DNA from 4 places in the Micromonospora sp. NPDC001898 genome. Region 2 is predicted to be linked to each of the others. Evidence: riboswitches for the same ligand, from Rfam matches in the RefSeq annotation. Region 2 holds a riboswitch; each other region holds the start of a gene.
What was found. A riboswitch is a leader RNA that binds a small molecule or an ion and turns the genes downstream of it on or off. The one in region 2 is predicted to bind cyclic di-AMP.

Region 1: it holds a riboswitch for cyclic di-AMP, as region 2 does, so the genes downstream of both, ACFYZF_RS11470 (C39 family peptidase) here and ACFYZF_RS27300 (NlpC/P60 family protein) in region 2, are expected to answer to the same signal.
Region 3: it holds a riboswitch for cyclic di-AMP, as region 2 does, so the genes downstream of both, ACFYZF_RS17290 (coiled-coil domain-containing protein) here and ACFYZF_RS27300 (NlpC/P60 family protein) in region 2, are expected to answer to the same signal.
Region 4: it holds a riboswitch for cyclic di-AMP, as region 2 does, so the genes downstream of both, ACFYZF_RS28195 (coiled-coil domain-containing protein) here and ACFYZF_RS27300 (NlpC/P60 family protein) in region 2, are expected to answer to the same signal.

What each region holds. Positions count from the first base shown of each region.
Region 1 is NZ_JBIATC010000004.1:200,007-207,511, reverse strand. It holds gene ACFYZF_RS11475 (CDP-glycerol glycerophosphotransferase family protein) at 1-898, shown strand, start outside; gene ACFYZF_RS11470 (C39 family peptidase) at 1,050-1,913, opposite strand; cyclic di-AMP (ydaO/yuaA leader) riboswitch at 2,137-2,279, opposite strand; gene ACFYZF_RS11465 (hypothetical protein) at 2,597-3,358, opposite strand; gene ACFYZF_RS11460 (hypothetical protein) at 3,489-3,881, opposite strand; gene ACFYZF_RS11455 (acyltransferase family protein) at 4,046-5,269, opposite strand; gene ACFYZF_RS11450 (polysaccharide pyruvyl transferase family protein) at 5,576-6,901, shown strand; gene ACFYZF_RS11445 (alpha-ketoglutarate-dependent dioxygenase AlkB) at 7,010-7,505, shown strand, end outside.
Region 2 is NZ_JBIATC010000021.1:71,533-79,037, reverse strand. It holds gene ACFYZF_RS27330 (sensor histidine kinase) at 1-198, opposite strand, end outside; gene ACFYZF_RS27325 (alpha/beta hydrolase) at 201-1,712, opposite strand; tRNA gene ACFYZF_RS27320 (tRNA-Gly) at 1,946-2,019, opposite strand; gene ACFYZF_RS27315 (zinc metalloprotease) at 2,309-3,292, shown strand; gene ACFYZF_RS27310 (pyridoxamine 5'-phosphate oxidase family protein) at 3,364-3,924, opposite strand; gene dcd (dCTP deaminase) at 4,024-4,602, shown strand; gene ACFYZF_RS27300 (NlpC/P60 family protein) at 4,654-5,694, opposite strand; cyclic di-AMP (ydaO/yuaA leader) riboswitch at 5,707-5,847, opposite strand; gene ACFYZF_RS27295 (N-acetylmuramoyl-L-alanine amidase) at 6,060-7,505, shown strand, end outside.
Region 3 is NZ_JBIATC010000006.1:382,199-389,703, forward strand. It holds gene ACFYZF_RS17280 (helix-turn-helix transcriptional regulator) at 35-373, opposite strand; gene ACFYZF_RS17285 (carbonic anhydrase) at 610-1,398, shown strand; gene ACFYZF_RS17290 (coiled-coil domain-containing protein) at 1,477-2,499, opposite strand; cyclic di-AMP (ydaO/yuaA leader) riboswitch at 2,503-2,634, opposite strand; gene ACFYZF_RS17295 (YibE/F family protein) at 2,801-4,204, opposite strand; gene ACFYZF_RS17300 (hypothetical protein) at 4,656-5,300, shown strand; gene ACFYZF_RS17305 (DUF305 domain-containing protein) at 5,392-6,021, shown strand; gene ACFYZF_RS17310 (metal-sensitive transcriptional regulator) at 6,167-6,469, opposite strand; gene ACFYZF_RS17315 (heavy-metal-associated domain-containing protein) at 6,619-6,828, shown strand; gene ACFYZF_RS17320 (hypothetical protein) at 6,857-7,505, shown strand, end outside.
Region 4 is NZ_JBIATC010000024.1:49,929-57,433, forward strand. It holds gene ACFYZF_RS28180 (alpha/beta fold hydrolase) at 1-777, shown strand, start outside; gene ACFYZF_RS28185 (HelD family protein) at 945-3,062, shown strand; gene ACFYZF_RS28190 (cation diffusion facilitator family transporter) at 3,168-4,082, shown strand; cyclic di-AMP (ydaO/yuaA leader) riboswitch at 4,236-4,365, shown strand; gene ACFYZF_RS28195 (coiled-coil domain-containing protein) at 4,370-5,449, shown strand; gene ACFYZF_RS28200 (SRPBCC family protein) at 5,528-5,998, opposite strand; gene ACFYZF_RS28205 (STAS domain-containing protein) at 6,120-6,488, opposite strand; gene ACFYZF_RS28210 (hypothetical protein) at 6,839-6,985, shown strand; gene ACFYZF_RS28215 (hypothetical protein) at 7,189-7,505, shown strand, end outside.

The DNA.
Region 1 (7,505 bases), on a different contig from region 2:
GGCGAAGAACAGCCACTGCATCCGGTTCACCCAGCTCACCCACGTGCAGATCCACCACGGCGACAGCGACAAGGCGCCCAGCGCCAACCCGGTCTCGGCGATCTTCGACCGGATCTTCGTGGCCGGCCCGGCCGCGGTCGAGCGGTACGCCCGCGCGGGGGTCGACATCCCGGCGGAGAAGTTCGTCGTGGTCGGCCGCCCGCAGGTCGAGTCGATCGAGGTGCACCGGGAGCCGGCAACCGGCCTGCCGAACCCGACGGTCCTCTACACCCCGACCTGGACCGGCCACCACGCCGACGCGAACTACTGCTCACTGCCGGTGGGCGAAGCCATCGTCCGAGGGCTGCTGGCCCGGGGCGCGACGGTGATCCTGCGCGCCCACCCGTACACCGGGCAGAATCCGGGGTCGGCGCGGCAGCTCGCCCGGCTCACGGAGCTGCTCGCCGCGGACCGGGCCCGCACCGGCCGGCAGCACGTCTGGGGCGCTGCGGCCAGCCGGGAGATTTCCCTGGTCGACTGCGTGAACCGGTCCGACGCGCTTCTCTCGGACGTCTCCGGGGTGATCTCCGACTACCTCTACTCCGGCAAACCGTACGCGGTCACGGACATGGGCGGCGACGGCGACCGGTTCGTCGAGCGGTTCCCCCTGGCCGGCTCGGGCTACGTGCTGCGACGCGACGCGGCCAACCTCGACGAGGTGCTCGGTCACCTGCTCGACACCGACCCCCAGGCGGCGGCCCGCTGGGCCACCCGCTCCCGCTACCTGGGCGACTTCCCCGCCCACCAGTACGCCGAGGCGTTCCTGGCGGCGGCCCGCCGCGAACTGACCCCGACCTGGACCCCACCCACTCCCCGCCCGACCCCCACCCCGCCCTCCCCCGCCCCCTCCCCCCGGTGATCAAGAGGTTCGCGTCAGGGTTGAGGTTGGAGCTGACGGGTTCGGTCACGGCCGCAGTGCCGGCCGGCACCCCGGACGCCGCGGTGCCGGCCCGGGACGGCACCGGGCCCCGGCTCACGGGGAGAGCCGGGGCCCGGTGGGGGGAGGGTGATCAGGCCGAGTAGCCCCTGGTCGCCGCCCAGTGCGCCAGGGCCGTGGTGCTGATCCAGTACGCCGAGGCGGCCGGGTTGGCCGAGTCGGCGATCCGCACGGTACGGCCTTCGTTGCGGTAACCCACGACGGCGATGTAGTGGCCGCCGGGGAAGGAGTGCCAGCCGCCGTCGACGTCGGTGGCGTCGCCGGCGATGTTCACCACGACGCCGCGCCCGGCGCCGACCGCCTTCACCACGTCTGCCTTGAGCCGGTCGATCTGCGCCCCGGTGGCGGCGCCGCCCGGGATCATCCGGGTCTGGTACGGGTCGCCCTTGACCATCGCGTTGAGCACCCGGGTGGTGTCCTCGGCCGAGTTGGTGCCCATCTCGGTGGTGCCGAGGCGGCTGGCCAGCCCGTCCTGGGTGCTCCCGACGCCGGTGGCGGAGAGCGCGTTGCGCACCGCCGCGGGGCCGCAGTAGTAGTAGGTGGTCTGCGCCTGGTACGCGTAGTCGAGAACCTTCGACGACGGCGTCTTCGGGGTGGCCGGCTTCGCCGTGGTCTGCTTCGGGGCCGCCTTGGTGGTCAGGTCGGGGTTCGGCGCGGCCGTGGTGGCGCTCGGCGACGGCGAGGCGCTGGAGGACGGGGTCGCGCCGACCCGGGCCTGGGCGCGGCTGGCCGCGCTGTCGAGGCGGGGTGCGATCTCGGCCACGGCGGCATTGGTGGTCTGCCGGGGGGCGGGGGTGTCGTCGGCGCCGGCCAGCAACACACCGGTGCCGGAGGCCAGCAGGAGCGCCGCGGCCGAGCCGGCGACGACCTGGTACGGGCGCTCGGTGGCGAGACGTCGCAACTGCCGCTTGAGGTGGTTGTTCACGTGTTCCTCCACGGGGATGGGACGGAGAGCGGGGCGCCTGGGCATGCGTCGTCGCACGGTGGCGTGGACGGAGACGTCCACAGCCGGTCAGGTCGGCTCTGGGAAGATGCCCGGTCAGCCGGGCGTACGGGCGGGTGCGCCGGTCAGTTCGTCAGCCCGGGGGCGACGGACGCGGGCACCACGGCGCCGCGGTGGAGGAACAACCGAGGGATGGGGTCGCGCTGCACGAAGATGGCACTCCTTCCGAGACCGCCTACCGGGTTAGCTGACGGATTCGGGCGGGAAGATCGCCCTACCACGGGCCGTGGCCCGCGGATTCACCCCACACGTGCACTGGGTCCCCGGTTCGTGATGGTCACGATTAAGCGGGTCGGCGCGGCGTCGCCTCTTGCGATCGGGTACCGCACCGGACGGGCCGACATTACTGGCCGGTCGAGGCCCTGCCAAGCCCTTCCCACCTGCTTAAACCCTCTCCGATCAGCTTTCTTGCAACACATTGGGAACTGACGCGACTCAATGGGATTACGGGCCTTCCGGGTGCCTTCGGGCGACAACCGGACGATCAGTCTTGATCGTCGGCGAGTTATGTCGGTGGACCCACCCCGATGGGTCGACTGCCCGTTTACCCGGGCGATGTGACCGGCGTCATAAAGAAATTCGGGGCGGCACCGCGACCCGCCCGCGTCAGGGGCGGGTCAGCCGACCCGGGCCGGGTGCCAGCGGGCGGCCGGGACAGTACGGCGAGCCTCCGCCGTCGCGGCCCGGGGTGCGGGCACCCGGACGGGGCGGGCCCGCTCCGCGGCGCGGTACGCCTCGACGGCCAGCACCCGGGCGGCCTCGGCGGCCAGTTCGGCGGCATGCCAGGCGTCCCGCTCCCGGGCCGCCGCCGCCCGGTGGCCGGCCTGCCTCCCGTCCCGCACCGCCCGGGCCAGCACGACCTCCTGCTGGACCGGATGCAGCCGGGGATCCCAGCCGTCCCGGTGCGCGAAGACGTCGCAGAGCTGCCGGATGGACAGCTCGCCGCGCAGGTGGGCGGCCGTGGCCGCGTGGTGCAGCCAGCGCTCCCGGGCGGCGTACTCGGCGGGGGTGCGGGGGGTGCGCGGCGCCGGCAGTGCCCCCGCGCCGGAGAAGCGCCGCGCGGCGGCCTCCGCGTCGTCGTACGCCTGCCAGGACCGATCGAGGGCATCCTGGGCGGCCAGCCACACTTCGCGCCGCCGGCGGGCGGTCTGGGCGGCGCCGGCGGCGGCCACCCCCACCTCCTCGGCGTACCGGCGCAGGTCGACGGCCTCCTCGATGGCCGGGTCGACGGCGGGCGGGGCGGGGTCGGCCACCGGCCGGTCCCGCTGCGGGCGGGCGACCAGGGCGGTGAGGACGCCGAGCGCCACCACCAGCAGCACCGACCAGATGGTGGCGGCCAGCGGCACCTCGACGAGGAACTGGTAGAGAACGATGTCCATGGTCGGCACCTAACGGCGGGTGGATGGGGGAAGCGGGCGCTCCGCGCCACCGGGCGGGGCGCGGGGGCGCCACCGGGCCGGGCGGACGGATCCGGAGGTGAGGTCGCGAGACGGCGGCGTCGCGGACGGGTCAGCCGCGCGGCGGCGCGCGCGACCCGGCGGTCGTCGGGGCGGGGCCGACGGGCATCCGGTGCGCCGGGGCCGGGTCGACCACGGACCGGCCCACGAGGGCTGCCGGGACCACGCCGGGGTGCGCGGGGGCGGCGGCGGCGGCCCGGCCAGGGTCGACCGCACGCATCCCGGCGGCCGGGCCGGGGTCGGGGTCGGACAACCCGAGGCCGGCCGGGCTGCCCGGCGGAGACCAGGCCGCGGACCCGCCCGCGGCGTCGGTGGGCGGCGCCGGGTCGAACGACAGCGACCCGGCGCCCAGCGAGAAAGCGACCGCGACGGCCAGGCTGGTCAGCATCCGGGCGGTCCAGCGCGCGACCCACCACAAAGGACAGTTCGGCGCGGCGGGAAGCACCCGCTCACGCTACCGAAGCCTGCCGCGGGACGCACCGATGGCAGGCGTGTCGCGACGTCCCGATCGTCCGGTTCTTCCCCGGCCCGTCGGCCCACCCCACGAGTACGCCACGGGGCCGTGGGCGGCGTCCCGGGCCCCGGCGGGGCGGCGCGGGATCGGGGCGGTCAGTGCCGCTCGGGGACCGCGACCTGCTCGCGGGGGTGCTCCGGTGCGGGGACGGCCGTCGTCGCCGGGCCGGGCGGCCCCGCCGGGTCGCCGGGGACCGTCCCGCCGCCCGGAGCCGGCGGGCGGGGCCGGCGGGGCGGCCCGAGCCGGCGGGTCAGCGGCATCTCGACCCACCGGTGCAGCAGCGCGGCCAGCCCCAGGTTCACCAGTAGGAAGCCGACCACGGCCAGCGGTCCCCACCAGCCGGGCAGCCCCACGCCGAGCCGGTCGGCCAGCCGCAGCACGGTGACCATGACGAAGACGTGTACCAGGTAGAAGGCGAAGGAGACCTCGCCGAGCCAGACCATCGGCCGGGACCGCCACGGCGTCCGCGCCCCGCGCACGTCCGCGTCGGCGGCGGCTGCGATGACCAGCAGGTACGCCGCCGCGAGCAGGGCCGCCCACAGCTCGGCGCGGATCCACTGCGAGGCGACGACCCAGGTGGCCACGAAGATCACGCTGGCCGCGCTGAGGCCGGGGCCCCGCCAGCGCCCCCGGCGCAGCAGCTCGGCCGCGGCGACGCCCATCCAGAACTCCAGGGACCGCACGACGGGGAAGACCTGGGTGAACCACCAGGTGCTCTCCTGCGGCACCAGGCGCTGACCGGGCCAGAGCGCCACGATCAGCAGCGGCACCGCGACCACCACCGCCCACAGCGCCCCGGGCCGCGCCCGGCGGACCAGCGGCAGCGCGAACGGCAGGCAGAAGTAGAAGAACAGCTCGCAGGAGAGCGACCAGCTCACCGAGTTGACGCTGTAGAAGTAGCCGGGGGTCGGGTCCCAGGCCTGGAGCAGCAGGAGGTTCTCCACCGCGGCGCGGGGGTTGACCGGGTCGGCGAAGACCCACCCGCCGGTAAGCAGCACCACCGCCCACATCAGCAGGTGGTTGGGGTAGATCTTGGCTAGCCGACGGCACCAGAAGTCGCGTCGGCGGTCCCCGTCGCGGGCCGACCAGACCAGCACGAACCCGCTGAGGATGAAGAAGAACTCCACCCCGGACAGGCCCAGGGTGAACAGCCAGTCGACGACGGCCTGGTAGTCGGGCTCGGCGACGATCCGCATGGTGCCGACGTGGTACCCGAAGACCAGCAGGGCGGCGATCCAGCGCAGCCCGGTCAGCGAGGGCAGCCGGCTCGCCGGGCGGGCCGGCGGCTCGGGTCGTACGACGGTCGGTGTGCTGGTCATGCCGGCGGTCCGTCCGTCCGCAGGGTCACCAACACCGCGCCTCCTCGCCTCGTGTCGCGCCGGGCAGCCGGTGCCGCCGTGTCGTGGCGGGCCGGTGGGTCCCGCCCGCCGGGCACCCTACCCGCAGTGCCCGCCCTGCCCCCGCGTCGGCGCTCGCCGGGAGACGCGAATGCCAGAAGCAGGTGTCCGATGGCCTAATATCGCGGTCTCGGAACCCACGGGCGTGCCCTGACTCGTCGGGCCACGACCGGTCGGCGCCCGCCGGCGCACCCCGACGGGGCGGACACGACGAGAAGGACGGCACCGATGCACCAGCGGATCCTGCTCCGGGCCAAGAAGGGCCCATTCGACGTCTACTCGCCGGAGGAGACGTTCGAACGCAACTGGATCGGTGACAACACCGGCAACCTCGTGTTCAGCCACTCGGCGCACAAGATCCTGCGGACCTCGACGGCGCAGATCACCTCGTCGAAGTTCCAGGCCAACCCGCGCGACGCGGACGAGATCAACGAGCGGTACGACGTCTTCGTGGTGCCGCTGGCGAACGCGTTCCGGCGCAGCTACGCCCACCGGCTGGCCAGCATGACCCGGCTCATCGAGCGGCTGAAGATCCCGGTGGTGGTGCTGGGCGTCGGCGCGCAGACCGACGTCAACGGCGACCGGGAGTACCTGCGACCGATCGACGACGTGGTCAAGCCGTTCGTGAAGGCGGTGCTCGACCGGTCGCACAGCATCGGCGTGCGCGGCGAGATCACCGAGGGGTACCTGCGCAGCCTCGGCTTCTCCGCGGTCGACGTGATCGGCTGCCCGTCGATGTTCCTGCACGGCGACAGCCTGCGGGTGGAGAAGCGGAAGGCGACGCTCACCGTCGAAGACCGGGTGGCGCTGACCGTCTCCCCGTACGTCAAGTCGATGGCGAAGGTGATCACCTCGCACCACCAGCGCTACCCGAACCTGCGCTACCTCCCGCAGGACCTGAAGACCCTCGGCACCCTGCTCTACGGCGACCTGCCGGAGGAGCGGGGCAAGCAGGCCGCCATCCCGATCCACACCTCGCACCCGCTCTTCGTCGAGGACAAGGTGCGGATGTTCGTCGACCCGTGGACCTGGATGGACTACCTGTCCGGGTTCGACTTCAACTTCGGCACCCGCATCCACGGCACCATCACGGCACTGATCGCCGGCACCCCGGGCTACCTGTTCGCGCACGACTCGCGCACGTTGGAGCTGGCCCGGTACTTCGACATCCCGCACCGGATCATGAAGGACGTGTCGGCCGACGTGGACGCCGTCGCGCTCTACGACGAGGCGGACTACACCGCGCTGAACAACGGGCACAAGGCCAGGTTCGAGACGATGATGTCGTTCCTGGCCCGGCACGACCTCGGGCACTCCTTCGCCGACGGCGACGCCGCGGCGCGCTTCGACCGGCAGGTCGCCGAGACGAGCTATCCCCCGGCGGTCCGCGCCCAGACGGCCACCGACCCGGGCGAGCTGATCGCCCGGATCCAGTGGCTGCGCGACGGGAACCAGGAGCTCAAGAAGAGCATCGAGGAGTTGGACGCGCAGCGGCTGCGGACCCGGGTGCGGGCCGCGGTCAAGGGGCGGGTGCGCCGGATGCTCCACCACTGACCGTTGCGACATGTCCCACAGCGGATCCGCGTACGACTGCGCGGTGCGGCCGGCGGACGGCGGGACGGCAGTCGTACGGGTGTACGAACGAGCCGTTAGGGTGGGCGCATGTCCGGTGCCGCCTACCAGCCGTCGATGCTCGACCTCACCCCCGACGAGCCCTCGCTGGGCCCGCTCGCCGGCCGGCTGCGCCGGCACCCGCTCGACCGGGGCGCCTGGGTGGACCACCTGCCCGGCTGGGTTCTGGGTTCGGACCAGGTGCTCGACACCCTGCTCGCCGAGGTGCCGTGGCGGGCCGAACGCCGCACGATGTACGACGCCGAGGTCGACGTACCCCGGCTGCTCTGCTGGTACGCCGCCCGCCGGCCGCTGCCCCACCCGGTGCTCACCGCGGCGCGGGCGGCCCTGACCGCGCACTACACGCCCGAGTTGGGCGAGCCGCTCGTGACCGCCGGGATGTGCCTCTATCGGGACGGGCGGGACAGCGTCGCGTGGCACGGCGACACCCAGGGCCGCTCCGCGCACACCGACACCATCGTCGCCATCGTCTCGTTCGGCTCGCCCCGCCCGCTGCTGCTGCGCCCGCGCGGGGGCGCCGCGAGCC
Region 2 (7,505 bases):
GTGACGCTCCAGCGCCCCGACCGGCATACCGATGAGCAGAAGCAACGGCGGGAACAACAACAGCACCAGTACGGCGACCCACGCGGCTCCGGCGACCGGCACCGTGCTGGCGACGTAGGCCAGGCTCCGCCACGGCCACGACGACCGGAGAAAGCGGAGCGGATTGCCCGCTATCGCCCGCCACACGCTCGCAGCCACGTTCACGCCCCTGCGACACAGTCTGTGTCACGGGTCGGCAGAACGCCGTCGACCAGGTAACGGTTCACGGTGCTGTCCACACATTCATTCCCCGCGGCGAGATACTGGGCATGCGCGAAACGGCCGCGCAGCGTCACCATCCGCGAGCCCGCCAGCGCCTGGTGCATCGCCTGCTGTCCCGGGTACGGGGTGGCCGCGTCGCCGTCAGCCCCGACGATCAGCGCCGGCGCGTTGTTGCGGATCGTCGTGGCCGCCTCCGCCGGCCGGACCGGCCAGAACGCGCACGGCGTGATGTTGCGGGTCAACGGCCCGAACAGGGGCTCGTCGGCGCGGTGGGCCTGAATGTCGCGGAAATACGTGCCCGGATCCCGGGAAGCGGCGCGGTCGGCGCAGAGGACGGGGGTCCCTGCTCGATCGGCGGCGTAGCCGTCGCCGGTGAGCAGACCGGCGAGAAACGCCTCCAGCGACGGTGTGGGCGTCGTCGCTTCGCCGCGTGCGGCAGCGTCGAGCACCCGCAGCTGCTCGGCGAGATCCGCGTAGCCCTCGACGAGGTCGTCGTAGAGGTGGGCGAAGAGGAAGTACGGCAACACGTGCGAGTCCACCGCGTACGTACCGATCTTGAGCGGACGGCGAGCGCTGGCGCTGTTGATGCGGTCGACCACGGCCAACACCTCGCTGGCGGTGGTGCCCAGGCCGTACTCGCCGTTGTGATCGGCCGCCCACGCGGCCCAGTGTTCGAGTGCGGCCTGGATCGCCGCCGCGTTGCGGGAGAACAGGGCCGGGCCGAAGATGGCCGGATCCACGGCGCTGTCCAGCACCACCCGGTCGGCGCGGGAGCCGAACATCTGCAGGTAGACCGCACCCAGGTAGGTGCCGTACGAGTAGCCGAGGTAGGACAGTTTCCGTTCCCCCAGGACGCCTCGGATGAGATCCATGTCCCGGGCGGTGTTCCGCGTGGACGCGTGCGGCAGGAGATCGAGGTTGCCCTGCGCACACCCGGCGGCGAGCTCCTTGGCCAGTGCCGCGCTCTCGTTGAACGTGCGCTGGCTCGGGCCGGCGGAACGCAGGAACGTGTTGGTCTCCCATCGGCACTCGATCGGGCGGCTCCGGCCCACGAACCGCGGGTCCATCCCGATCAGGTCGTACCGGGCCGCGACGTCCGGCATCTGCTCGCCGGCAAGCACCATCCCCATCCCACTGTCTCCAGGGCCTCCCGGGTTGAGCATCAGGACGCCACGGCGCTGGGCCGGATCGGTCGCCTTGATCCGCGCCATCGCGACCGTGGTCGTAGGGCCGTGCGGGCGGCTGTAGTCGACCGGAACGGTCACCTCGCCGCACTGGGCACCCGCGTCGTCGAGAGCGGCGCCCAGCTCGTCGGCCGGACCGGTAAGGCAGCCGTGCCAGTTCACCGACTGCCGTTGGGCAACCCCGGCCGACGCGACAGTCGTGGTCAGTACTCCGCCGAGGGTCAGTGCACCGGCGGCGACAATCGCGGTGATTCTTCGAATTCGCACAGGTCAACCCTAGGAACCACCCGTTCGGGGCGCGATGGTGCACGAGCCCGCGCCCCCGGTCGAGGCGCCGGTACCCGAGCGGTATACCTGGCTCTACCTACCGCAGCGGGGCACCGCATGCCCGAGCCCACCCCGCGCTCAGCTGACCCGGAATCGGGCACGGCAAGCGCGGTAAGCGTCAGCAACGTCGAAGGCCCTGGCCGGGAATCACGTCCTGACCAGGGCCTTCGTGGTGGAGCGGGTGACGGGAATCGAACCCGCACTGTCAGCTTGGGAAGCTGATGTTCTGCCATTGAACTACACCCGCAGGCGGCACCACTGTACCCGACGGCTTCGCCGGGTGCATCCAGGCACCCCGTCGCGCGCCGCCGACCGGCAGCCGCACCGGGCCGACGCCGCTGCCCGTACTCCGCCCAACCCGGTCCATGGCCACCTCACCGCCTCCCCGGATGACCCGAGCCATCGATGAACCGTAGAAGTTTCATACCGGCAACATATAGCCGTTCTCAAATCCTTCGATCGGTTGTAACGTCTGCCACAAGTTTCAGCCACGGCGCGACACACCCCCTGCCGCGCCGCCAGAAAGAGGTGGGCCCATGGGACTCCGTGCCAACCTGCTGACCCGGCGTACCGCCGGCGTCGCGTCGACGACCCTCGCACTCCTGCTCAGCACCGCCGCCGTGGGCGTCGTTCCCGCCGCATCGGCCTTCTCCGCCGCCCCGGCTCAGACGTGCGCCGAGCCGGCCGACGTGCACTCCGACGCCCGGGTCAAGGCGGGCGCGCAGACCAAGCACGAACCCAACGAGCTGACCGCCGCCCAGGTCCGCGAGCGCGAGGCCGACCTGGCGGGTGCCCTGCGCGAGCGGGCCAACTTCCGGGCCGGGGCCGGCGCCGGCACGCTCGCGACCGTGACCATCCCGGTCGTCGTGCACGTCATCCAGGAGAACAGCACCCGGGCCGGCGGCAACATCCCGGACTCGCTGATCACCTCGCAGATCGCCGTGCTGAACCAGGCCTACAGCGGCGCCACCGGCGGCGCGGCGACCGCCTTCGGCTTCCAGCTCCAGAAGATCAACCGGGTCACCAACCCGGCGTGGTACCCGATCGTGTCGGGCTCGTCGGCCGAGCGCTCGATGAAGACCTCGCTGCGTGAGGGCGGCAAGAACACCCTGAACATCTACCTCGGCGAGCTGAGCGACAACCTGCTCGGCTGGGCGACCTTCCCGAAGCGCACCCTCGACAAGATGGACGGCGTCGTCGCCCTGAACGAGTCGCTGCCGGGTGGCACCGCCACCAACTACAACCAGGGCGACACCGGCACCCACGAGGTCGGCCACTGGTTGAACCTGTACCACACCTTCCAGGGCGGCTGCTCCGGCTCGGGCGACAGCGTGAGCGACACCCCGGCGGAGGCCTCGCCGGCGTACGAGTGCCCGACCGGGCGGGACACCTGCACCGCCACCGGCAAGGACCCGATCACCAACTTCATGGACTACACCTACGACTCGTGCATGCACCAGTTCACCGCCGGGCAGGCGAGCCGGATGCTGACCGCGTGGAACGCGTACCGCGCGGCCTGACGCACCCCTGTTCCTGACCCTCCGGTGCCGGCCCCGTCCTTCGACGGGGCCGGCACCGGTGTCGTCGGGGGTCAGGCCGCCGCGCGGTGGGAGCCGTGGGCGCGCCGGGTCGGCCCCCGATCCGGTACGCCCACCGGGGCGCCGCCCGCGCCTTCGGCGGCCCGGGGGTCGAGCCACACCTGCACGGCCGGCTGCCCCGGGCCCCCGCCCGGGAAGACGGAGCCGGCCTGGTAGCGGCGGGCGAGCATCGCCACGTCGACGGTGAACTCGAACAGCCGCCAGTCCACCTGCGGGGCGGCCCGCCCCAGCTCGGCGAGCCGAGCCACCCGGGCCTGGTCGGTCACCGGCCACGCGTGCCCCGCCACGTACGCCTCGTCGTCGCTGTCCTCCGGCGGGAAGGAGTGCAGCGCGTAGCGGCCGTCGCGTTCGAGGTCGCGCCGTTTCGGCGAGTCGACGATGAAGCAGAAGAGCCCGTCGTCGGTGATCACCGGGGAGACCGGGTGCACCCGGGGCCCACCGTCGGCGCGGACGGTCGCCAGGTAGCCGAAGCCCGGCCCGTACTGCTGCATGAGGAGGCGGATCCCGCCGGCGAGTCGTGGCTCGTCAGCGGCGAATTCGGACCAGGAAGCCATGTGGACATTCTATCGAACACGTGTACGACAGGCGAGCGCGGCACGCCGGTTGCCACAGGCGATGACAGGCCCGCCGACCAGGGTCGCTATGGTGTGCCGATGCTGCTCTCCGACCGCGATCTCGTCAGCGAACTGAAGGCTGGCACGCTCGCGCTGGAGCCGTTCGAGCCCACCCTTGTGCAGCCGTCGAGCATCGACGTGCGCCTCGACAAGCTCTTCCGGGTCTTCAACAACCACCTCTACACGCACATCGACCCGTCGGCGCAGCAGGACGACCTGACCTCGGCGGTCGAGGTGCCCGACGGCGAGCCGTACGTGCTGCACCCGGGCGAGTTCGTGCTCGCCTCCACGCTGGAGGTGATCTCGCTCGGCGACCAGCTCGCGGGCCGGCTGGAGGGCAAGAGCTCGCTGGGCCGGCTCGGGCTGCTCACCCACTCCACCGCCGGGTTCATCGACCCGGGCTTCTCCGGTCACGTCACGCTGGAGCTGTCCAACGTGGCGAACCTGCCGATCACGCTCTGGCCGGGCATGAAGATCGGCCAGCTCTGCATCTTCCGGCTCTCCTCCCCGGCCGAGCACCCGTACGGGTCGACGGTGTACGGCTCGCGGTACCAGGGCCAGCGCGGCCCGACCCCGAGCCGCTCCTGGCAGAACTGGCGTACCTGGCCCACCCGCTGACGGCGCGGGCGTGGTCGGGGGGCCCGTCCCGCGGAACGGGCCCCCCGCCGCTCAGTCGGGGCGGCCGTAGCTGTGGATCTGGCCGTCGTCGACGCGCTTCATCTTGACGGGCTGGCCGGCCTGGGAGGCGTGCACCACCCAGCCGCCGCCGACGTACATGCCGACGTGGTGCAGGTCGGCGTAGTAGAAGACGAGGTCACCGGGGCGCAGGTCGGCGCGGCTCACCCGGGCGGTCACCGACCGCTGCTGGGCCGCGTTGTGCGGCAGCGACACGCCGGCCTTGGCCCAGGCCGCGAGCATCAGGCCCGAGCAGTCGTACGAGTTGGGCCCCTCGGCGCCCCAGACGTAGGGCTTGCCGATCTGGGCGCAGGCGAACTTCACCGCGACTCCCGCGCCGCCGCCCGGGTAGGCAGCCGGGCAGGGAGCGGGACGCAGCGCGCCGCCACCGCCGTTGCCGTACACCTTGAGCCGCAGCTTCTGGAGCCGGTCGATCTCGGTGTTGATTTGCTTCCGCTTGGCGGCAAGCTGCGCCTCGGTGCGGGCGAGCTGGGCGACCATCTCGTCCAGCGGCTTCTTCTTCGCATCGAGCTCGTCGCGGAGGTCGACGACCGCCCGGATGTCGCGCTGCTGGCGTTCGGCGAACTGGTCGAGCAATTCCAACTGTCCCATCATCTGACCGGGCGAGCGGCTGCCGAGCAGCGCGTTCACCGCCGACAGGTTCTCAGTCTTGTACGCCTCGACGGCGAGGCCGCTGACCTTGTCCATCGCCTCGTCGACCCGGCGTTGCAGCGGCCCGATCTGCTTGGCGACGGCGTCGGCCTGCCGACGCTTGAGGGCGAGGTCCTGACGGGTGGCGTTGTGCCGCTCGATGAGCGGTTCGAGCTTGTTCCAGTCCTGGTCGATCTGCCGCTCGATCTCGGCGATCGAGGGATCGGCCTGGGCCGAGGTCGGGGTGCCGGTCAGGACGACGGCGGCGCCGGCCAGTGCGGCGAGAGCGGTGGTGAAGCGTGACCAGCGTGGACGCGGCGTAACCGGTGTCCGGTCGACGTGCGCCGACCGGCGTGACGGGCGCCGCAGGGCAGGAAGTGCCACCTGGCTCCGTTCTCCTTCTTCCTTGACCGCCTACCGGGTTAGCTGACGGGTTCGGGCGGGAAGGGAGAGCGCCCTACCGCAGCGGCGCTGCGGATTCACCCCGGCGTACCTGGGTCCCCGGCTCGCCCGGAGGCGACTCGGCGGTGTCGGACCGTCACCGCCCGGCTGGGCGATACAGCTACCGGCCGACGATTGACCAGAGTAGAGACGCCCGTTATCGATCCGCAACCCGCCGGGCGATGACACGCCATACCACGCCACCGTGCGGAAGTTTCCTTCACATCGCGACACCTGGTGGAAAGCTATTGACGTGGGAGGACGACGGCGGAAGGGTGACCTCATCCGACGCCCAACCAGGAGGTTCGATGCCCCGTTCTGTCGTGTCGTCGAGCAGACGGATCCTGCTCGCCGCCGCCGTGGCCGCCACCACGGCCCTTGTGCCCCTCGGTACCACCGCCTCCCCGGCCGCGGCCGGCCAGACCCCCGACCGCCAGCAGCAGTACGCTGACGCCGCCGCCGAGTACGGCGTGCCGGAGAGCGTCCTGCTCGGCGTCTCCTACCTCCAGTCCCGCTGGGACACCAACGCCGGCACCCCCAGCACCAGCGGTGGGTACGGGCCGATGCACCTCACCGACGCCGAATACGTGACCGGCCTGCCCACCGGCACCCACCACGACTCCGGCGACGAGGACCCGCGCGGGGACGACTCCCGCCCGGCCCTCTCCGCCGCCCAGCCCTCGGCCGACGAGGCCCCGACCGCGGCGTCGTTGCAGACCCTGGACACCGCCGCCACCCTCACCGGGGCCGACGAGGCTGCCCTGCGCGCCGACGCGCCGACGAACATCCGGGGCGGGGCGGCGCTGCTCGCGTCGTACCAGCGGCAGATCGGCGCCCCGGTCGGAGCCGGCACCGACCCGGCGGCCTGGTACGGCGCGGTGGCCCGGTACGCCGGCGCGGACGGCGCCGACGCGGCGGCGGCCTTCGCCGACGAGGTCTTCGGCACCATCGCCGAGGGCGAGAGCCGGGTGACCGACGACGGGCAGCGGGTAACCCTCGCCGCCCGCGCGGTGACCCCGCAGAAGTCCTGGCTGGACCGGCTCGGCCTGCGCCTGCCGGAGCGCCCCGACGGCCTGGAGTGCCCGTCGACCATCTCCTGCGAGTGGATCCCCGCCCCCTACCAGTCGCTCAGCGCCGACCCCGGCGACTACGGCAACCACGACCTGTCCGACCGGCCCAAGCGGCAGAAGGTCGAGTACATCCTCATCCACGACACCGAGGGCCGCTACGCGGGCACGGTCAACATGGTCCAGGACCCGACCTACGTGAGCTGGCACTACACGCTGCGCTCGGTGGACGGGCACATCGCCCAGCACGTGAAGACCAAGGACGTCGCCTGGCACGCCGGCAACTGGTACGTCAACGCCAAGTCGATCGGGCTGGAGCACGAGGGCTTCGCCGCCCAGGGCACCTGGTACACCGAGGCGATGTACCGCACCTCGTCGAAGCTGGTCCGGTACCTCGCGCTGCGGCACGGCGTCCCGCTGGACCGGCAGCACATCATCGGCCACGACAACGTCCCCGGCACCGTCGCGGCGAACGTGCGGGGCATGCACTGGGATCCGGGCCCGTACTGGGACTGGTCGCACTACTTCGACCTGCTGCGCGCGCCGGAGCTCAACACCGGCACCCCGCTGACCGGCATGGTGCGGATCGACCCCGACTTCGCCACCAACCGGCCGGCGTTCACCGGCTGCGTGACGGCAGGCGTGCCGTGCCCCTCGCGCGGCTCCTCGGCGGTGGTGCTGCGCTCC
Region 3 (7,505 bases), on a different contig from region 2:
GCCGCCCCGGGCGGGGACACGGGCCTCTGGCGGCTCAGGAGCCGGCGGCCTCTCCGGTCTGCTCCCCGGTGAAGAGGGCGAGCAGGTCGCCGACCTGACGGTCCGACTCGGCCGGGTGGCGGAAGTGGCCGCTCGGGTTGACCGTGTACTCGTTGCGCCGGCCCACCCGGGTACGCCGGAGGTAACCGCCGACCTCCAGGTCCGCCACGATCGCCTGTGCGGCCCGCTCCGTGACGCCCACCTCGTCCGCGACGTCGCGCAGCCGGGCGGTCGGGTTCCGGGCGATGGCGAGCAGCACGTGCGCGTGGTTGGTGAGGAACGTCCAGTTCCGGGTGCTCCCGTTCGCGCCAGCCGTCGTCGTCATATCCGACATGCTATGGCGAGGCCGCCCCGCGTACTCCCCTGGGCGGCCGGCTGCCCCTGCGGTCCCGCCCGGATCGGGGCGCGGGTGCCGCTACTGCCGCCTCGGGCACGCGCGCAAGAGCTTCTCAACGTATGAAATGCGTATCACGTAACGCTTGACGTACCTTTAGCTGCGTGTGACGGTGGAGGAACTGGTCGTGCGGCCGAAGGGCAAGGTGGTGGGGCATGAATCATCTGAGCATGTCGATGACTCAGGTGGGGTTGGGGCGGGTTGACCCGTCGCCGACCGCTCTCCCGGGCGATCTCGGCCCGCTCGCTCCGGGCCAGGCCCTCGCGGAGTTGCACGCCGGAAACCACCGGTTCGTCACCGGGGTGCCGCGCCATCCGAACCAGGACGCCGGCCACCGGGCGGCCGTCGCCGACGGCCAGCACCCGTTCGCGGTGATCGTCGGCTGCTCCGACTCCCGGCTGGCCGCCGAGATCATCTTCGACCGAGGGCTGGGCGACCTCTTCGTGGTCCGCACCGCCGGGCACACCGTCGGCCCCGAGGTGCTGGGCAGCGTGGAGTACGCGGTGACCGTGCTGGGCACCCCGCTGGTGGTGGTGCTCGGCCACGACTCCTGCGGCGCCGTGCAGGCGGCCCGGGCGGCGGCCAGCACCGGAACCGCGCCCGTCGGCCACCTGCGGGCCGTGGTGGACGCCGTGGTGCCCAGTCTTCGCCGGGCCGCCGAGCGCGGGGTCGAGGACATCAACGGGATCGTCGACATCCACATCGCGCAGACCGTCGAGGCGATGCTCGCCGACTCGTTCGTGCTGGCCGCCGAGGTCACCGCCGGGAGGTGCGCGGTGGTCGGGATGTCGTACCGGCTCAGCGCGGGCGGGGTGCGGACGGTGGCAGCGGTGCCCGCCGGCTTCGCCCCGGCCGTCGCCGTGGCCCCGGCCGTCCCCTCCGCCGCGGCCCCGGCCGCCCAGGACGCGCCCACCCCACCCCCGGGAGTCACGCCGGCCAATCCGGCAGCCCCGGCCGCCGCCTGAGACGCTCGTAGGGCCACGACACGGCGAGGGCCGCCCCCGCGGGTGTGCGGGACGGCCCTCGGTCGCGTGGCGGCGGCGTCAGAGCAGCGACATGTGCACGTGGTCGGTGTGGTCGGAGGGCCCGCTGTAGGACTTCCAACCGGTCGCCGGGAACCATATCTGCCGGTTCCAGATGACGTAGTAGATGCCGAGCCGGTCGGCGTTGCGGATGAGGAACGCGGCGAGGTTGTTGCCGTACATCCGGGTGTCGTTGTTGTGCCAGGGGGAGAAACCGCTGTTCTGTAGCGACCAGTCGCAGGCCCGGCCCTTGGGGTGCTCCCACGGCCCGCCCGGGCGGTAGCAGCCGACGAACCGGTGGAAACCGGCCCTCTTGGTCTCCTTGTACGCGTGCAGCGTCCGGGGGGTGATCGTGCCGGAGGTGGTCGGGTCGTTCTCGGTGCGCGACTCGGGCCGCCACTCACCGTCCCCGGTCCGGCCCGGCGCCATCCGCGCGACCGGGGAGGTGGCGTCGACCAGGCCGCCGGTGAAGCCCTTGCCACCGACCAGTGCGAGGGATTTCTCGGCGTCGTGCTGCTTCTTCGCCATGATCGCGGTCTGCTTCTGCTGCTCGCGGATCTCGGCGTCGACCGCGAGCTTGGCCTGCTCCGCGTGCTTCTTGGCGTCGTTGACCTCGCCCAGCTTCCGAGCGTTGATCATATTGAGCTGGTCGAGGGCGGTGGCGCGCTCGACGAACGAGTCCGGGGCGCCGCTCTCCAGCAGCATCGCCATCGCGCCGATCCGCCCGGTCCGGTACGACTGGGCGGCCATCTCGCTGATCTGCGGGGCGAGCGCGTCCAACTCCTGTTCGGCCCGCTTCACCTCCAGAGCGAGCTGGAGCTGGCGCTTCTTGGACTTGTCGAGCTTCGACTGGGCCTGGGTGTAGTCCCGGTTGGCGGCCTCGATGACGTCGGTGATCAGCTTGGGCTCGTCGTCCTCCTCGTGCCCCGAGGGTTTGGGGGTGGAGGGCGCGGCGAACGCCGGGGCGGCCGGCCCGGCGAGGATCGCCAGCGCGGCGAACACGGCCGCCACGGGTGCCAGCCAGCGGCGCAGGGGTGCCGTCACAGTTTTCCCTTCCATCGACCGCCGGCCGGGTTAGCTGACGGGTTCGGGGCGGAAGTGGCCCCTACCGCTGTCGCGGATTCACCCCAGGTACCTGGATCCCCGGCTCGCCTCGCGGCGATTGGGCGGCGGCACCGCAGGCGCCGCTGCGCGCCTTCGGCGGTGACCGGCAGCGAGGTTACCCGACAGCCCTCGTGGGGATCTACGTCCGGATGCCGACTAAAAGCGTTATTTTGCAATTGCTTTCGGTAGTCAGTGACGCGATTCTCACCCGTGACACCACTCTCGGTCGCGCTGTGAAGTGTCACCATGTGCTGTCCGTGCTCCCTTCTCGGCCGGCCCACCGGGCCGGGGAATCGGTGGGGCGGGCCGGCCCGCCGGGAAACCGGTCGTCGGGCCGCCCACCGCTGAGCGCCTCCAGCGCGAGGTCCGGCTCCGCCGGGTGCCGGGCTGCGCCGGGGGTACGCGAGGCAGGCACGTCCCCGTCGCCGCCCGGCCGGCCGGGCCCGGTCGCTGCGGCCCGACCCGCTGCGGTGACCACTGCGGCCAGCCCGGTCGTCAGCGGTACGGCGGCGATCAGGCCCAGTGTGGCGACGGCGCTGCGGACGATCTCCTGCGCCATGAACTCGGTGGTCAGGATCTCGGTCACCGGGCGGGAGTCGGCGGTGAGCAGGAGCAGCAGCGGCAGCGACGCGCCCGCGTACGCCAGCACGATGGTGTTCACCGTGGACGCGACGTGTGCCCGGCCGACCCGGGTGGCCGCCCGGTAGAGCTGCAACCGGGACAGCCCCGGGTTGGCGTTCGCCAACTCGGTCACCGTGGCAGCCTGGGTGACCGTGACGTCGTCGAGCACCCCGAGCGAGCCGATGATGATGCCGGCCAGCAGCAGGCCGTGCAGGTCCACGTCGCCCCGGAACATCGACAGGGTGGTGGCGTCCTCGCTGCCGTGGCCGGTGAGGTGGGTGGCGGCGGCGGCCAGGGTGCCGAGGACGCCGGTGAGCACCAGGCTGCCCAGGGTGCCGAGGACGGCGACGGAGGTCTGCGCGCTCACCCCGTGGGTGAGGTACAACACCACGAACATGATCAACGCCGAGCCGACGATGGCGATCAGCAGCGGTGACCCGCCGGCGCCGATCCCGGGCAGCACGAACGTCAGCAGGATGGCGAAACTGGCGGCCAGGCCGGCCAGGGCGGCCAGCCCTCGCCAACGGCCGAAGGCGACGATCGCCAGCGCGAACACCACCGCCAGCCACACCAGCGGGGTGCCACGCTGGTGCTCGGCGATGCTGTAGGCGCTCGTCGACGGGTCGGCCGGGTCGGTCAGTTCGACCAGGACGATCCGGTCGTCGACGGCGACGGTGGGCGCGCCGGGGCCGGTCGGGACCGGCGTCCCGACCTGCTGTCCCGCGTCCGGCCCCTGCTCCACCCGGACGGTGACCGTGCCGCACGGGCCGTCCTGCGCGCCCGGCCCAGCCTCGCCCTCCGGCGTCTCCGGCTGCGGCGGGCACGCCTCGGTGACCACCCGGGTCACCGTGCCGTGGTACCGGGGCACCGCCGGGCTGCCGTCGACCTGCGGGCCCCCGTCGCGGGGCCAGAGGGCGACTGCCGCGATCACGGTGATCACGAAGAGCGGCACCACGGTCGCGACGAGGACCCGCCGTACCCCGGGAGGGGCGGGCGGGGCCGGTCGGGTGTGGTCGGCACCCATCGACGGTCTCCAAACGGTGTGTCAGCGCGGGGTGCGGCCCGGTGGACCGGGCGGTTCAGCGTTCCCGTCGTCCGGCCCGACCCGTCGGGTCGGACTCGCCGGCGAGAAGGTTCCCCCGGTGTCCGTGGCGTCACGCACGGACAACGCGGGGCGGGGCGGTGCGGCGGCCCGGCACCGGCCGCCGGGTCGGTGCCGCCCGGCGGCGGGGTGCGCGGGCGGTCGGTGCGGAATCCGGACGACCATCGCCCGAAATGGTAGCCATCCCCACCTGGGGAACGCAGATCGCGTGCCCGATCGGCCCGCCGGACATGTCCCGACTGACCTCCGGGTCGATCGGCCCGCCCGGGTGCGGGGGCCGGTAGCCGCACCGGCCGGGACCGGTGGGCGGCGGTGCGACCGCTCGTGGCGTGTTCGGCCCGGGCGTTCGGCCGGACCGGCTAGCGTGGACCGGGTGCGGACGGCGACGGTGCTGACTGCCGGGCGGTGGGCCCGGCTCACGCTGATGATCTGCACCCTGGTCGGGCTGGCCGCGATGCACACTCTCGGCCACGGCGCGCACGGCGGCGGTGGCCACGGCGGTCACGACCGGGCCGGGTCTCCCGACGCACACCCGGCCGCCTCCTACCGCGCCACCACGACGGGCGGCGCTTCCGCCATGACCGCCATGACGGGCGCTGCCCTTCCGGTGGCCATCGGCGCGGCCCTCCACGCGGCCGGCGCTGCCTTCCATCCGGCCGGCGCGACCGGCGCTGCCCTTCCCGTTGTCGACGCTGGGGCGGGCGCCGTGCTCCGCGCCGGCGTGACGCGGGTGGGCGCGATGCGGGTGTTGCCCGGGGGGTGTCCGGTGGCGGGGTGCCCGTCCGCGCGGCTGGTGCCCGCCGGCGATCCCGGTGCCGGCCCGCCCGGCTGGAGCATCTGCCTGGCGGTGCTCGGCGCGCTCGCGGTGGCGCTGTTCGTGGCCGTGCTCCTGCTCAGCGGGGTGCGGTCGGTCGGCCCGTCCGCCCGTCGGCACGCCGGGCCGCCCGCCGGTCCGCGCGCCCCACCGCCCCGGCCGATCGGCCTGTGGCTGGCCGAGATCTCGGTGTCGCGTACGTAGGACGCCTCGACGCGGGCGCCCGGCCCCTGCTGCCGGCGACCCGTGTCCCCGTCCTGCCCGCGTACGCACTCGACATCGAAGGATCCAGACCGTGACCACTCGTACGATCGCGCGCCGCGCCGCCCTGGCCGGCGGGGCGCTCATCGCAGCCCTGGCCCTGAGCGCCTGCGGCTCCGCCGACCACACCTCCTCCGGCCACGACACGCCGCCCGCCGCGACCAGCGGCGCACCGGCGAGCGGGTCGGCCACGTTCGGCGACGCCGACGTGATGTTCGCCCAGATGATGATCCCGCACCATCGGCAGGCGGTGGAGATGGCCGAGTTGGCCGGCTCCCGGGCCGCCGACGCCGAGGTCAAGCGCCTCGCCGTTCAGATCAAGGGTGCCCAGGGGCCGGAGATCGCGACCATGACGGGCTGGCTCACCGGGTGGGGCCGTCCCGTCCCGTCGGACGGGCCCGGGCACGGGATGCCGGGGATGGACCACGGCATGCCCGGAATGATGTCCGACGCGGACATGACCAGGCTGGCGGGCGCGACCGGCCCGGAGTTCGACCGGCAGTTCCTGACCATGATGATCGCCCACCATGAGGGTGCGATCACCATGGCGAAGGAGGAGCTGGCGAAGGGCACGCACGCCGAGGCCAAGGCGATGGCCCAGGGGATCGTCACCGCCCAGCAGGGCGAGATCGACGCCATGAACAAGATCCTCGCCAGGCTCTGAAGCCGGGGGCCTTGTGATGGGGGCGGGTCTCTCCGGCCCGCCCCCGGTCCCGGGCGGCGAGCCAAAGGCCGGTCCTGGCCACGGGACTGGGTCGGGCCCCGCGGCGGAAAACGGGAACGGGCGGCGCGGGCGGCGGCGGGCGCGGTCAGCCGCGCTTCATGAGGCGGCCGACGGCGGCCATCATCTCGGTGGCCATCTCGTCGGCCCGGCCCTCGGCCGCGCCCTCGTGCATGCAGTGCCGGGCGTGCCCGTCGAGCAGGCCGAGGGCGACCTTTTCGAGGGCGGCCTGGATCGCGGAGATCTGGGTGAGCACGTCGATGCAGTAGCGGTCCTCGTCGACCATCTTCTCGATGCCGCGGACCTGGCCCTCCACGCGGCGGAGCCGCGCGAGCAACTGGTCCTTGCTGGCGGTGTACCCCCGGGTCGGGGTGGGCGTCGGTGCGGTCATGGCATCGAGGATAACCTACCCCCAGGGGGTATGCTACGGTTCTTTGCGGCAGCGATACCCCCCACGGGTATCGGGATGGCCGGAGATGGCTGTGGTCCGCCTCACGATTACCCCCCGGGGGTATGGTGGGCCAGGAGAGGGGAATCGCGATGATCACCACGACATACCAGGTGCAGGGGATGACCTGCGGGCACTGCGCCACCTCGGTCAGCACCGAGATCGGCGCGATCGAGGGCGTCAGCGACGTCCAGGTGGAACTGGTCGCCGGCCGGGTCACCGTCACCAGCGAGGGCCCGCTGGACACCGACACCGTGCGCGCCGCCGTCGACGAGGCCGGTTACGACCTCGTCGGCGCGTGACGCCGCCCGCACAGAACCGAGGTACCCGATGAACACGGCGACGAAGCTGAGCGGTTTCGCCCTCGGCCTCGCGGCGGTGTTCGGCGCGGCGTACGGGGTCGGCCGGGTGGCCGGCCCCGTCGCCCCGGCCGCCGAAACCCGCCACGACGCCGGTGACCCCGCCCACGGCAGCGCCGCGCAGCCCTCCGGCGACGCGCGCTCCTCCACCGACGACGCCGCAGCCCACCTGCCCGGCGGGCTGCTCGTCTCCGACCGGGGCTGGACCCTGGCCCCAGTGGCCGCGCCGGCCGGCGAGTTCGCCTTCCGGATCACCGGCGCCGACGGCGCACCCGTCACCCGTTACGACGTCGCGCACGACAAGCGGATGCACCTGATCGTCGCGCGGCGGGACCTCTCCGGCTTCCGGCACGTCCACCCGGAGCTGGCTCCGGACGGCACCTGGCGTGTTGCCTCCCCGCTCGGCGGCCCGGGCGTCTGGCGCGCGTTCGCGGACTTCACCCCCACCGGTGGCCCGGCGCTGACCCTCGGCGTCGACGTCACGGTGCCCGGCCCGGTCGACACCCGGCCGCTGCCCGCCCCGGCGAGCAGCGCCACGGCCGACGGCTACACCGTCACCCTGGCCGGCTCGCCGCAGCCGGGCCGCGCCACCGAGCTGACCCTGACCGTGAGCCGGGACG
Region 4 (7,505 bases), on a different contig from region 2:
CGCGAGCGGTTCGGCGGCCGGGTCCGGGTGGTGACCTACGACGCCCGGGGACACGGCCGGTCGAGCTGCATGGCGCTGCGCACCGCCACCCTCGCCCAGCTCGGCGACGACCTGGTCGCCGTGCTCGACGCGGTAGCCCCGACCGGGCCGGTGGTGCTGGTCGGGCACTCGATGGGCGGCATGACGGTCATGGAGTACGCACACCGCCACCCCCGGCACTTCGCAGCCCGCACGGCCGGGCTGGTCTTCGTCTCGACCACGGCCGAGGGGCACACCCACACCGCCTACGGCCTCTCCCCGCGCATCGCCCGGCTGATCCGGCTGGCCGAGACCGCCGGAGCCGGGGTGCTGGCCCGCTGCGGCGCATGGCGCCCGCCCCGGGCGCTGCTGCGGGCCCTGCGGCCCAGCATCCGCTGGATGCTCTTCGGCGACCGCTGCGATCCCACCGACATCCGGCTGGTCACCTCGGCGGTGGCCCGCGCCTCGCTGCGCTCGATCGGCGGCTTCCGGGCCTCGATCGGGACGCAGCACCGGCTGGACACCCTCGCCTCGCTGGCCCACCTCCCGGCGGCGGCGCTGGTCGGTGACCGGGACCGGCTCACCCCGCCTCCGTGCGCCGAGTCGATCGCGGCGGCGCTACCGGCGACCGAGCTGACCGTCTGCCCGGGTGCCGGTCACATGTTGATGATGGAGCGGCCGGGCCAGGTGAACGCCGCCGTGGCCGGCGTGCTGCACCGGGTCCTGGCGGGCGCGCCGCACCCGGCTTCCCCCGCCTGACCGGAGCCGCGTCACAGGGGTGAGCGGCGGTCCGGGACGTGGGCTGGATCGCGGCGGCGGCATGGCCCCGCGTCCCGGTCGGCCGGTGGCCGTACCCTCTCCGGTTAGCCCGAGGCGCGGCCCGCGCCCCGGCGCGGCCGTCCGCCGCCGTCTGCGAGGAGCTGCGCGTGACCGACCGGACCACCCTGGAGCAGGAGATCGCCGTCGAGCAACGGCATCTCGACCGGGTGTACGCCCGCCTCAGCGAACTGCGCCGCTCGGCCGCTCAGGCCGAGAAGGACGGCTACCAGCTGGCCCGGGTGGGCAACTTCGGCGCGCTGGTCGAGCGGGACGCGATGGTCTTCCACGCCGCCCAGCGCCGGCACCGGCTCGACGCCGAACACGAGGGGCTGGTCTTCGGCCGGCTGGACCTGCGCGACCGGCAGGTGCTGCACGTCGGACGGCTCGGGGTGCGCGGCGAGGACGCCGAGACCCTGGTGGTGGACTGGCGGGCCCCGGCCGCCGCCGCGTTCTACCAGGCCACCCCGGCACAGCCGCTGGGCGTGGTGCGGCGGCGCACCATCGGTTCCTCGGCCGAGCGGGTGACCCGGATCGAGGACGACCTGCTGGACCCGGCGGCTGCCCCGCCGGACATGGCGGTGGTGGGCGACGGCGCGCTGCTGGCCACCCTGTCCCGGGCCACCGGCCGGGGCATGCGGGACATCATCGCCACCATCCAGCGGGAGCAGGACGAGGCGATCCGCTCCCCCGGCTCCGGGGTGACGATCGTCTCCGGCGGCCCGGGGACGGGCAAGACGGCGGTCGCCCTGCACCGGGCGGCGTACCTGCTGTACTCCGATCGCAGCCGGTACGCCGGCGGCGGCATCCTGGTGGTCGGCCCGTCGGCGGTGTTCGTGGAGTACATCGCCTCGGTGCTGCCGTCGCTGGGCGAGGAGACCGCGACGCTGCACTCGCTCGGCTCGCTGTTCCCGGGGATGGACGCGACGCGCACCGACCCGCCCGAGGTCGCGGCGGTGAAGGGATCGCTGCGGATGCGGCGGGTGCTTGAGCAGGCTGCGCGGGACGCGGTGCCGGGCGGGCCGGGCGAGCTGCGGCTGCTCTACCGGGGCGCGCTGCTCCGGCTGGACCGCCGGGAGTTGGACGGCATCCGGGACCGGGCGCTGTCCCGGGGTGCCCGCCGCAACGAGGCGCGTCGGGCCGGCTTCGACGGGGTGTTCGCCGCGCTGTGGGCCCAGGCCCGGCGGCTGAGCATCCGCCAGCTGCCCGAGCAGCCCGCGTTCGAGGCCGAGATCGCCGAGCGGCCCGATTTCCGCGAGTTCCTGAAGGCGTGGTGGCCCCGGCTGCACCCTCGGCACGTGCTGGGCTGGCTGGCCCGCCCGGACCGGCTGCGCCGGTACGCCGGGGGGATCCTGTCCCGGGCGGAGATCGGACTGCTCGCCGAGGCGTACCGGACGTTGGACGACGAGGGACTCACGATCGCCGACATCGCGCTGCTGGACGAGTTGGACGCGCTGCTGGGCAAGCCGATGCAGCCGAAGCGGGCCAAGCGGGACCCGTTCCAGCTCGCCGGGGGCGTGCGGGAGCTGAGCACGCAGGCCGACCGGCAGCGGGCGGCCCGCGAGGCGGCCCGAGAACGCCCGGAGGACTACCGCGACTACGCGCACGTGGTGGTCGACGAGGCGCAGGACGTCTCCCCGATGCAGTGGCGGATGGTCGGCCGGCGCGGCCGGCTGGCGTCCTGGACGGTGGTGGGCGACCCGGCGCAGACCGCGTGGACGGGCGCGGAGGAGGAGCTGACCCGGGCCCGGGACCAGGCGCTGGGCCGGCGGCGTCGGCACCAGTTCGAGCTGACCACCAACTACCGCAACTCGGCGGAGATCTTCGCGGTGGCGGCGGCGGAGATCCGCCGGCTCTACCCGGACCTCAGGCTGCCCAGCGCGGTGCGGTCCACCGGCGTGGAGCCGGTAGCGCTGACCGTGCCGCCGGCCGAGCTGGAACGGGCCACCGTCGCGGCGGTCGCCACGCTGCTCGGCGAGGTGGAGGGGACGGTCGGGGTGGTCACGCCGGTGCCGCGCCGGGACGAGGTCGCCGGCTGGCTCGCCGGCCTGGCCGCGCCGCGCCTCCAGGTGGTGACCAGTCTCCAGGCCAAGGGCATGGAGTACGACGGGGTGGCGCTGGTCGCCCCGGCCGAGATCCGGGCCGATCCGGGCTCCGGCGTGCGGACGCTGTACGTGGCGCTGTCCCGGGCCACCCAGCGGCTGACCACGATCGATCCGACCGGCTGACCGGCCGGGGCCCCCGTCCCCGGTCGGACGCCCGATTTCACTTGCATACATAGCGATGTGAGCATAAATTAAACCGGGTCCGGATCGGGGACGGAGGGTGTTGGCGTGGGCGCAGGTCATGACCACCACGGCGCGGTGGCGAACGCCGCAGACCGCCACTCAGGGCGACTCTGGGCGGCCTTCGGGCTGCTCACCGCCCTGATGATCGTCGAGGCGGTGGCCGCGTTCGGCACCGGCTCGCTGGCACTGCTCTCCGACGCCGGGCACATGTTCACCGACGTGCTCGGCATCGGCATGGCGCTGGCCGCGATCACCGCCACCCGGCGGGCCACCGCCGACCCCCAGCGCACCTTCGGGCTCTACCGGCTGGAGGTGCTCGCCGCGCTCGGCAACGCCGTCCTGCTCAGCGGCGTCGCGGTCTACGTCCTCGTCGAGGCGGTCCGCCGGTTCGGCGATCCACCCGAGGTGACCGCCGGCCCGATGCTCGTGGTGGCGACGCTGGGCCTGCTCGCCAACGTTGCCGCGTTCGCCCTGCTGCGCAGCGGGGCGAAGGAGAGCATCAACATGCGCGGGGCGTACCTAGAGGTGCTGGGCGACCTGCTCGGATCGGTCGGGGTGATCGGTGCCGCGGCGCTGATCGCCGTCACCGACTGGTGGTGGGCGGACCCACTGGTGGCCGTCGCGATCGGCGTGTTCATCCTGCCCCGCACCTGGCGGCTCGGGCGGGCCGCGGTGCGCATCCTGGTGCAGGCCGCGCCGGAACACCTCCAGGTGACCGCGGTGCACGACCGGCTGGTGGCGGTGCCCGGCGTGGTCGAGGTGCACGACCTGCACGTCTGGACGCTGACCTCCGGCATGGAGGTCGCCTCGGCCCACCTGACCATGGCGCCGGACGCCGAGGTGGGCGCGGTGCTGACCGCGGCCCGCACCGCCCTGCACGAGGACTTCCACATCGAGCACGCCACGTTGCAGGTGGAGCCCGGGGCGTCGGCGGGCCCCTGCGGGCCGACCGGCTGGTGATACCCACGCCCATCAATTAAGTGGTGTAATGTGCCCTCATGCCGGTTATGACAGCATTGACCCACGCACCGTCCGTCACGGAAGCAGCGGGGGTCTCATCCGCACCGGTAAGCTCTCATCCGGCCTCCGCCGGGCGGCGCCCTCCGGCGCCTGCGGTGGCCGCCGCCTAATCGCCTCCTGGCGAGCCGGGGAACCATGTTCGTGGGGTGCATCCGCCTGAGTGGTAGGGATCTTCCGTCCCGAACCCGTCAGCTAACCCGGTCGGCGACTGACGGAAGGACATACGTATGCCAGTAGTGGCACCTGTACGAAGGACCGCCGCCCGGATGGCGGCGATGCTGGTGCTGACGCTCGCCGTCGGCCTCGGGTTCGGGCCGGTGTCCCCGGCCGGCGCGGCCCCACCCACCGGCCTGCGCGCCCCCACGCCCGGCCAGGACGAGGAGGGCGGCACCCCCGCCCTGCGCGCCCAACTCGAAGCGGCCAGCAAGGGCTACCTGGACGCCAAGAGAGCCCTGGCCAGCTCGGTCAAGCGGCAGCAGCAGCTCGGCAGCCAGCTCAAGACCGTCGAGGCGGAGCTGACCGTACGCGGCGCCAAGGTCGACGAGATCGCCGGCGTGGCGTACAAGTCGGGCCGGCTCAGCCCGGTGTCCGCGCTGCTCAACAGCACCAACCCCGCAGGCTTCCTGGACCGGATCGCCGCGCTGGACGCGGTCGCCACCAACGAGGACCGGGCGCTGCGCGACCTGCTGGAGACCCGGGACCAGGCCGCCAAGACCCGGCTGGCCCTCGACGGGGAGATCCGCGAGCAGCGCAAGCAGGTCACCGTGATGGCCAAGCGCAAGGATCAGGCCGAGCAGGCCCTGACCGTGGCCAACGAGAAGGCCAGCGCCAGCGCCAGCGGCGGCGGCGGGGCCAACCGGGGCACCTCCAGCGCGAACGCCACCCCGGCGAAGCGCAACTCCGACGGGTCATGGCCGTCGGAGTCGTGCAGCGTGAACGACCCGACCCCGGCCAACGGCTGCATCACCCCACGGACGCTGCACGCGCTCCAGCAGGCCAAGTCGGCCGGCTTCACCCGGTACGTCTCCTGCCACCGGCCCAGCGGCTCCGGCGAGCATCCCAAGGGACGGGCGTGCGACTTCGCCGCCCAGAAGGGCGGCTTCGGCGGGGTGGCCTCCGGCGGGGACCGCACCTACGGCAACAACCTGGCGGCGTACTACATCCGCAACGCCGACAACCTCGCCGTGCTGTACGTGATCTGGTTCAGGCAGATCTGGCTGCCCAGCAGCGGCTGGAAGTCGTACAGCGGGGGCAACGGGGACCCGTCCAGCGACCACACCAACCACGTGCACCTGTCGGTGTACTGACCGCGCGGCGTGTGGCCCCCGCCATCCGGGGGCCACACGCACAAGCCGTGGGGCCAGGCGGCGGCCCGGCCGCGCCGCTCAGGCGGGCTGAGCCGGGCCGTCCCCGGCGCGGTCCAGCACCTCTCCCAGCCTCCGGGCCAGCCCGAGGTGCGCCGACCGGGCCTGCCGGAAGGCGTACCGGAACAGCGGCGCCGGGGCGGCAAGGGTGATCTCCACGTCGATCCGGACCACCCCACCCGGCTCGTCACGCAGCCGGGTGCGGTTGCGCACGGTGGTGGCCGGCCGCTGCCGGGCCACCGTGACGATCTCGTCGTCGGTGACGACCAGCACATCCGCCTGGTACGTCACCGGGAAGCGCAGCGGCCCGGCGGCGAGCCGGTCGGTGATGGCGTAACTGGCCCGGGCGCCCGGCCGGGGCGGCAGCCGGCGCACCCGCGTGATCAGCGGATGCAGCTCGTCCTGCCGGGCCGGGTCGCCGAGCAGAGCCACCGCCTCGGCCCGCGGGCAGCGGGCCTGAACCGAATACTGGAAGGTGTCTCGCCGAAGCACGTCCCGATCGTCCCCCACCCGGCCCCCGGAGGGAACACCCGCCCCGGCCACGGTGAACCGACCCGTAGTGACCGGCCCACGGTGAACCGACCCGGGGGGGGGTGCCCGGGGCGGGCGGCCGTCAGGCGCCCGGCAGCACCTCGGGGGTGGCGGCGCCGGCACCCGCGTAGTAGGGCTCCGGAGCGCCGAACAGGCCGAGCAGCCCGGTCACCCAGAGCTGTCGGTGCACGAACCGGCTCGGCTCGGTGACGACCAGCTTCACGCTGCTGACCTCGGCGGTCTGGAAACCGGCCACCATCGCGCTGATACCGACGGAGTCGATGAAGGTGACGAGACGCATGTTGAGCTCGATGCGGGCGGGACGCCCCTTGGCGAGCACCTCTGCGATGGCTTCGCGCACCTCGTACGCGGTGTCGACGTCGATTTCGCCGCGCGGGACGATCTCGATGACACCACCCGACAGTACCGACTTCACGATCGACAGGCTCACGCGAGCACCTCCACTCGCCCGTTCACGGGCGCCTCATCAGTACGCGGGCCGCGACCGAGAGTATTCCTCCGACGGCCTCGGTCGCCACCCCTCGGGATGAGCAATTCATGGATCAGGGCACCGCGGGCCGGCCCTTATCCGGACTTTTCACGTCCTGCTCAGCGGACGATCGACCTGGGCCGACGTCGCCGACCCAGGGTAACGGTGACCTCCGACCTTCGCGCGCACATTGTGCGCCGGGCGCGCCCCGCCCCGCCCACAGCGGACCGGGTGAGAGTGGTCACCGCTGCGGTTGCCCGCCCCGCCTACGCTCGGTGGCGTCCGTCACCCGTACCACGGAAGGACCACTCATGATCCGGAGACTGGCCGGCCTCGCCGGCGTCGGCGCACTGCTCGCTCTCGTGCTGGCCTGCGGCTTCGGCGGCGCGGGTGACGACGACGATGACGACGACGGCGACGACTTCGCCCGTGGCGCTGCCGTGGTTTCCGTCCGCTGACCGCCGCCGGACGGGGCCGCCGCCGGGCGGGCCGGGTTTGCGGCCGGATCCCGCGGGGCACTGCCCGAGTGGGCGGACGGGCGGACCGCCGGACCATGCCGGTGGGCGGGGCGCCCGAGCCCTGCCCTAGCCGAGCCCGAGCCCTGCCCTAGCCGAAAAGCCGAAGTGGCCGCAAGCTTCGGCACCCCGAGGAGGTAAGAACGATGTTCGGAACCGATCTGCTGGAACGCCGCAGCAAGCCCGAGCGAATCGCGGACCAGGCGTGGCAGCACCTGGTCTCCGCCGTCAGCTCCGCCGGGGACAACGTCCGGGACACCGCCCGTTCGGCCCGCCGCAACGGTTCGGGCCTCGCCGACGACGCCGGTGACCTGGTCGGCTCCGCGGCCGAGACGGCCCGCCGCCGGGCGTTGCTGGCCTTCGACGCGCTCGCCGGCCGCCGCCCGGCCCTGCCCTGGACGCTGCTGATCGGCGCCGCGCTGGTCGGCGCGGCGGTCGGCTGGGCCGCGGGGTCGGCCGCGCG